Regions from separate parts of the Pseudomonas sp. LB3P58 genome, predicted to be linked through region 2. Evidence: riboswitches for the same ligand, from Rfam matches in the RefSeq annotation. Region 2 holds a riboswitch; the other holds the start of a gene.
The links. A riboswitch is a leader RNA that binds a small molecule or an ion and turns the genes downstream of it on or off. The one in region 2 is predicted to bind cobalamin.

Region 1 (3,405 bases), 1.0 Mb from region 2:
GGGCCGACCGCGTAATCCGGCGCAATGGCTTTGGCCACCAGGTCGGGGTTTTGCGGCTCGACGCGGATGTCGACGTGCTGACCGTAATAACTGTAAGGCCAGCCGTAGAACCCGCCGTCCTTCACTGACGTGATGTAATCCGGCACCAGGTCGCTGCCGATTTCATCGCGTTCGTTAACCGCCGTCCACAGTGCGCCGCTCCGGGGTTCCCAGGCCAGGCCGTTTGGATTACGAATCCCCGAGGCGAAGATTCGATGATTTCCGGTGGCACGATCCACTTCCCAGATCGCCGCGCGACCTTCTTCCTTGTCCATGCCGTTTTCCGCAACGTTGCTGTTGGAGCCCACGGTGACGTATAGCTTGCTACCGTCCTTGCTGGCGATGACGTTTTTGGTCCAGTGGTGATTCAGCGTACCGCCCGGCAGGTCGATCACCTTCATCGGCTGCGACTTGATCGCCGTCTCGCCGTTTTCATAGTGAAAGCGCAGCAGGCGGTCCGTGTCGGCGACGTACAGGTCATTGCCGACCAAGGTCATACCGAAGGGCGAGTTGAGGTTTTCCAGAAACACCGTGCGGGTTTCGGCGATGCCGTCGTGGTCCTTGTCCCGCAGCAGCGTGATGCGGTTCGGGCTCGGTACTTTGGCGCCGGCACGGCCCATGACTTTGCCCATCACCCAACCACGAATGCCTTTGCCGTCATCGGGTTTGGGTGGTGCGTTGGTTTCGGCGACCAGCACGTCGCCGTTGGGCAACACATAGAGCCAGCGCGGGTGATCGAGACCTTCAGCAAAAGCCGCCACCTGAGTCCCTGTCGCGGCGATGGGTTTCGTGCCGTCCGGCCAGCCGATCGCCGGGGCGATGTTCACCGTCGGGATCAGGGTTTTATTCGGTTCTGGCAGCTTGGGTGACGGGCCGTAGCCGTCGGTGACTTGCAGCCTGGCGGTTTCACCACAGGCCGCAAGCCCTCCGGCGAGCACGATGACGAGAGCGAGCGGGGGCTTGCGCATGCTGATCTTCCCTATGAATGCATTGACCTAATCAATAGAGAAGCGCGGGTGCGCGATGGTTCAACCGGTCAGCCGCGGGCTTCCTTGAACAGCACGGCAATGCCGGGGTGATAGTTGCCGGCTTCGTTGCGCAACTTGCGATAGGCATAGGGGAAATACCAGGCCACCGCGCAGGTGTGTTCCTTTTGCAGGTCGTCGAGCATGTCCTGGAGTTCTTCCGGGGTGGCGCTTTGTTGGGCTTTTTGCGGGGCGACGAACAGGCAGCCGAGTTTCAGGTCGCTGGCGTAGCTGATGCGCTTGGCGTCGCTGGTGATGTCCTGCAATGATTGCGTCAGGTTCAGGCTGTTGACGCGGGGCCAGCGCTGGGTCGCCTGAAGGTAAGCGCGTTCTTCGCTGGTCGCGATAAACAGATCGGCGCGGCCATTGCGTTCGCCTTCTTCGGTCTGTTTACGGGTCGGTGTTTGTTGCAGCGTGACCATTTCCGCCATCCAGGCCGCGGCGGACAGCAGGCTCAGGTTGGCTTTTTCGTCGAACCAGTAAGGCGTGTCGTTATCGCCGCGCACGGCGTTGTAGCGGTCGATACAGTCAAACCAGCGTTCCAGCACCGGGCGCAGGAATTCCAGCTTCGGATTGCTGATGATCATGCCTTGCATGTGGCTCACCCTTGTTATTGTGTTGTGAGGTTGTGGCTCTTTGATATCACTGCTGAGAGTGTGGCACAAGATTGGCGTCAGATAATTGATCGACGGCAGTTAATCGCTCGCAGGTCGCCCGTCTTCAATTGACGCTCCATCCCCAACCCTCTAACCTTCGCGGCTTGTTTCAGGTGCTCTGTGACCTTGGTCGACAGAGTGAAACAGGGAAGCCGGTGAGTGACTCTCTTCAAGCGACGAAGAGCCATGATCCCGGCGCTGCCCCCGCAACGGTAAATGAGTGAAGACTGCGCCTTGAGCCACTGTGTCGACTGTCGACATGGGAAGGCGCGCAGTCAGGCAAAATGCCGCTCATGAGCCCGGAGACCGGCCTGATCCATCCAGCGGCATCACGGTGGGCGATGCCAGGCTTCTTGCCGTCTATTCTTGTGCCTGCCCGCCGTTATCCAGCCTCAACGGAGAGCTCCCCCATGACTGATACCCCCGATCGTGACGAACGTCATCTGGCGCGCATGCTGCGCAAAAAAGCCGTGATCGACGAACGCATCGCCAATTCCCCGAATGAATGTGGCCTGCTGCTGGTGCTGACCGGCAACGGCAAAGGCAAAAGCAGCTCGGCTTTCGGCATGCTCGCCCGGTCCATGGGCCACGGCATGCAGTGTGGCGTGGTGCAGTTCATTAAAGGGCGCAGCAGCACCGGCGAAGAACTGTTCTTCCGGCGCTTCCCGGAACAGGTGCGTTTTCATGTGATGGGCGAGGGCTTCACCTGGGAAACCCAGGATCGCCAGCGTGACATCGCCGCCGCTGAAGCCGCATGGGCGGTGTCCCGAGAATTGCTGCGTGATCCGTCGATCGGCCTGGTGGTGCTGGATGAATTGAACATTGCGCTCAAGCACGGTTATCTGGATCTCGATCAAGTGCTCAGCGACTTGCAGGCCCGTCCGCCGATGCAGCACGTGGTGGTCACCGGTCGCGGCGCCAAGCCGGAGATGATTGAACTGGCTGACACCGTCACCGAAATGGGCGTGATCAAGCACGCGTTCCAGGCCGGGATCAAAGCGCAAAAAGGCGTCGAATTGTGAGTCAACCACGTCATTGCCCGGCGGTATTGATTGCCGCGCCGGCCTCCGGTCAGGGCAAGACCACCGTCACCGCTGCGCTGGCCCGTTTGCATCGCAATCAGGGGCGCAAGGTACGCGTGTTCAAATGCGGCCCGGACTTCCTCGATCCGATGATTCTCGAGCGCGCCAGCGGTGCGCCGGTGTATCAACTGGACATGTGGATGGTCGGCGAGCAGGAAAGTCGTCGACTGTTGTGGGAAGCCGCCGGCGAAGCCGATCTGATCCTCATCGAAGGCGTCATGGGGTTGTTCGACGGTACGCCATCCAGTGCTGATCTGGCGCGACACTTCGGTGTGCCGGTGCTCGGCGTGATCGACGGTACCGCCATGGCGCAGACCTTTGGCGCACTGGCCCTGGGGCTAGCGCGTTATCAGCCGGACTTGCCGTTTGCCGGTGTGCTGGCCAACCGCGTCGGCACCCTGCGTCACGCGCAATTACTGGAAGGCAGCCTCACTGAAGGTTTGCGCTGGTACGGTGCCTTGTCCCGGGAAACCGGGATCGAATTGCCGAGTCGGCATCTCGGTCTGGTTCAGGCCAGTGAGTTGAACGATCTCGACCTGCGCCTCGATGCGGCGGCCGATGCGCTGGCCAGCAGCTGCGAAGTCGCGCTGCCACCGGCGGTGG
Region 2 (3,405 bases):
TCGGTGCCAGCACGAACGTCGCATAACCGGCCAGGCCCCAAAGCAGGCCTTGGGAGGTTTTGGTCGGCGCGCGCAAGGTGTAAAGACCGGCCAGCATCAGGGCGAAACCGACCGCTACCACCAGGTTGCCGCCGGTGGTGGACAGCACGCGCTGCCAGCCGTCTTCCGGTTCCCAGGCTTCAGCATCGTGGGTGTGAGCGGCGACAGCACCTGCGGCGTGTTCGTGAACTTCAACAGCGGCGGGCTCGGATTTTTCGAACGTCTCGGCCTGCAGAATCAGCGGGGCCACCCAGAAGCTTTGCAGCAGGGTCAGCAGTAGGGCGGCCAGCAGCCCGGTGAACCCTGCGGTTTGCGCAATACGCTTGATCATGTCAGCAGGTCTCAATGGCACGGGAATGCAGAGCTGTGGCGGGTATCGTGAGCGGCGTTGTGCACCGCTTCGATGTGCGAGAAACCGGCGAAATACACAAGGCACGCACCCAGGATCGACGCACACACGGCGGCGGTCAGGCGTTGAGTCAGGGTATTGGTGGTGCTGGCGGTGCTTTTATCGGTGTTGCTGCCGGTGCTGCTGATGATCGACATGGCGCTTCCCTCTGGTCTGTCAGCGGGTGATTTAGAGCGCATGGAAGACCCCTGCGAATCGGGATCGCAGAGGTTCAAACAGCGCCCGCCCACCGCGGGTTTGTTATTCAGTGATCGTAATGGTCACTTTGTGTTGCGGGCCGGTCTCCGGGCTCACGAGGGGCACTGGCTTTCGCCTTGACCTGCAAGCATCACCTTCCCATGCCGAACTGCTGGCACAGTGGATCTGACGCTTCGCTCGCTTACCGTTGCGGGGGCAGCACCGGACTGACATGACTTTAGAGTAAAGCACATGATTCACCGGTTTCCCGTTTCACCCTGTGAAGGGCACCCGTAACAAGGCGTGTAGGAGAGCATGGGCGGGGGTTGGGCGTCAATTGGCAAGGGTTCTCAACTTGGGGCCGAGGCGACTTCATCGCGAGCAGGCTCGCTCCCACAGTTGATCGCATTCCAATGTGGGAGCGAGCCTGCTCGCGATGGGGCCAGTGAGAGCGCCACAAGACATTGACCCGCCCCCACACGATGCGTAGCCTTGCGCTTTCGAGGTTCTTCGGCGTCTGCCGAAGCTAAGAAGGGAACGCGGTCGATGCCGCGGCTGCCCCCGCAACTGTGAACGGTGATGTTCGCTGCCACGCCACTGCAAACCCTGTGCAAAGGGTTCGCGGGAAGGCGCAGCCAACGCCAGTCGAACGATTGGCACACCGTCAGCCAGGAGACCTGCCTCGAAACGAATTCTCACTACAACCGGGCGGGGTGATCCGGTGGCGAAATCTTCCGCGCGCCTATGCAGCAGCGGTCGTCGTCCCGTATGCCCGCCACCTTGCCAAAGGGCATCCGATGAAAACACTGGCCAAACTCCCCGTCACCATCGTTACCGGCTTCCTCGGCTCGGGCAAAACCACCTTGCTGCGGCACATGCTCGACAACGCTCAGGGCCGCCGCATTGCGGTGATCGTCAACGAGTTCGGCGAGCTGGGCATCGACGGCGAAATCCTCAAGCAGTGCTCCATCGGTTGCACTGAAGAAGAAGCCAACGGCCGCGTCTACGAACTGGCCAACGGCTGCCTGTGCTGCACCGTTCAGGAAGAATTCTTCCCGGTGATGCGCGAATTGGTCGCCCGTCGCGGCGACCTCGACCACATCCTGATCGAAACCTCGGGTCTTGCCCTGCCAAAACCTCTGGTGCAAGCCTTCCAGTGGCCGGAAATCCGCAGCGCCTGCACCGTTGACGCGGTCATCACCGTGGTCGACAGCCCAGCGGTCGCCGCCGGCACTTTCGCGGCTTTCCCGGACCAGGTCGATGCCCAGCGCAAACTCGACCCGAACCTGGACCACGAATCGCCGCTGCACGAGCTGTTCGCCGACCAACTGGCCAGCGCCGACCTGGTGATCCTCAACAAGGCCGACCTGATCAGCCCTGAAGACCTGGCCCGTGTGCGCCTGGAAGTCGCTGAAGAACTGCCGCCAGCGGTGAAAGTCATCGAAGCCAGCAGCGGTCGCGTGCCACTGGACGTGCTGATCGGCCTCGGCGCCGGCTCCGAAGAACACATCGACAGCCGTCACAGCCATCACGATCACCACCATGAAGGCGAAGATGATCACGACCACGATGCCTTCGACTCCATCTCCATCGAATTGCCGCAAGCCGACGAAAGCCTGCTGCTGGACGCGTTGACTCAACTGGTGGTCCAACACGGCATCCTGCGCGTCAAAGGTTTCGCGGCGATCCCGAACAAACCAATGCGCCTGCTGATCCAGGGCGTGGGCACACGTTTCGACAAGCACTTCGACCGTCAGTGGGGCGCCGACGAAGCGCGCACCACGCGTCTGGTGTTGATCGGTCAGGAGCTGGACGCCACTCTGCTTGAAGCGCAATTGCGCGCTGCGCTCAGCGTTTAAGCCATGCACCTGCTCAGGACCCAGCCCGGCGGTTTCGTGTCGGATGACAACATTGCCGACCTTGGACAAACCCCCGCCGAGCTGGTGATCCTGTGCAGCGGCGACTCCAGCCTCGCGCTGCTCGCCGAAGCCGCGCAGCAACTGCCCGACGACTACCCGAGTGTGCGCCTGGCCAACCCGATGCAGGTGCAGAATCACGCCTCGGTCGATCTCTACTTCGACGAAGTGCTGCGCCACGCCAAGGTGATTCTGATTTCGCTGCACGGCGGCATCGCCTATTGGCGGTACGGCGTCGAGCAACTGGTGCAACTGTCGGAGCGCGGCGTGCAGCTGATTCTGGTGCCAGGCGATGATCGCCCGGACCCGGAACTCAGCGAGCTGAGCACGGTGGGCGCGGAAGACCGCGACCGGCTCTGGCAGTTTCTGCGTCAGGGTGGCATGAACAATGCTCTGGATTTTTTTCGCTGCCTTGCCAATCGCTGGCTGGACCGCGACTACGCCTGGGCCGAACCGCAAACCCTGCCGCGCACAGCGATTTACCACCCGCACAAAAGCCCCGCTGAACTGAAGGATTGGCAAGCCGACTGGCAGGCCGATCAACCGGTGGCGGCGGTGCTGTTCTACCGCTCGCATTTGCAGGCGGCCAATACAGGCTTCATCGATGTTTTCTGCCAGCGTTTGCAGGCGGCAGGGTTGAACCCGTTGCCCATTGCCGTGGCCAGTTTGAAAGAACCCGGCTGCCTGACGGTGGTCGAGGACCTGTTGGACGAAGTCGAAGCCGGGGTGATTCTCAATACCACCGGTTTCGCACAATCCAGCCCCGAAGCGCCGCACTTGCGACCGTTTCGCCGCAATATTCCGGTGATCCAGGCGATCTGTGCTCAGGACAACGAACCGGGTTGGCGCGCCAGCGAGCAAGGC

Region 1: another riboswitch for cobalamin. It lies ahead of cobO (cob(I)yrinic acid a,c-diamide adenosyltransferase); the one in region 2 lies ahead of cobW (cobalamin biosynthesis protein CobW).

What each region holds. Positions count from the first base shown of each region.
Region 1 covers NZ_JBUBVE010000001.1:1,205,006-1,208,410, forward strand. The annotation lists gene ACYZTZ_RS05640 (PQQ-dependent sugar dehydrogenase) at 1-1,007, opposite strand, end outside; gene ACYZTZ_RS05645 (hypothetical protein) at 1,076-1,660, opposite strand; cobalamin riboswitch at 1,815-2,049, shown strand; gene cobO (cob(I)yrinic acid a,c-diamide adenosyltransferase) at 2,131-2,742, shown strand; gene ACYZTZ_RS05655 (cobyrinate a,c-diamide synthase) at 2,739-3,405, shown strand, end outside.
Region 2 covers NZ_JBUBVE010000001.1:2,212,378-2,215,782, forward strand. The annotation lists gene ACYZTZ_RS10370 (CbtA family protein) at 1-370, opposite strand, end outside; gene ACYZTZ_RS10375 (CbtB domain-containing protein) at 382-585, opposite strand; cobalamin riboswitch at 707-935, opposite strand; cobalamin riboswitch at 1,112-1,324, shown strand; gene cobW (cobalamin biosynthesis protein CobW) at 1,423-2,484, shown strand; gene cobN (cobaltochelatase subunit CobN) at 2,488-3,405, shown strand, end outside.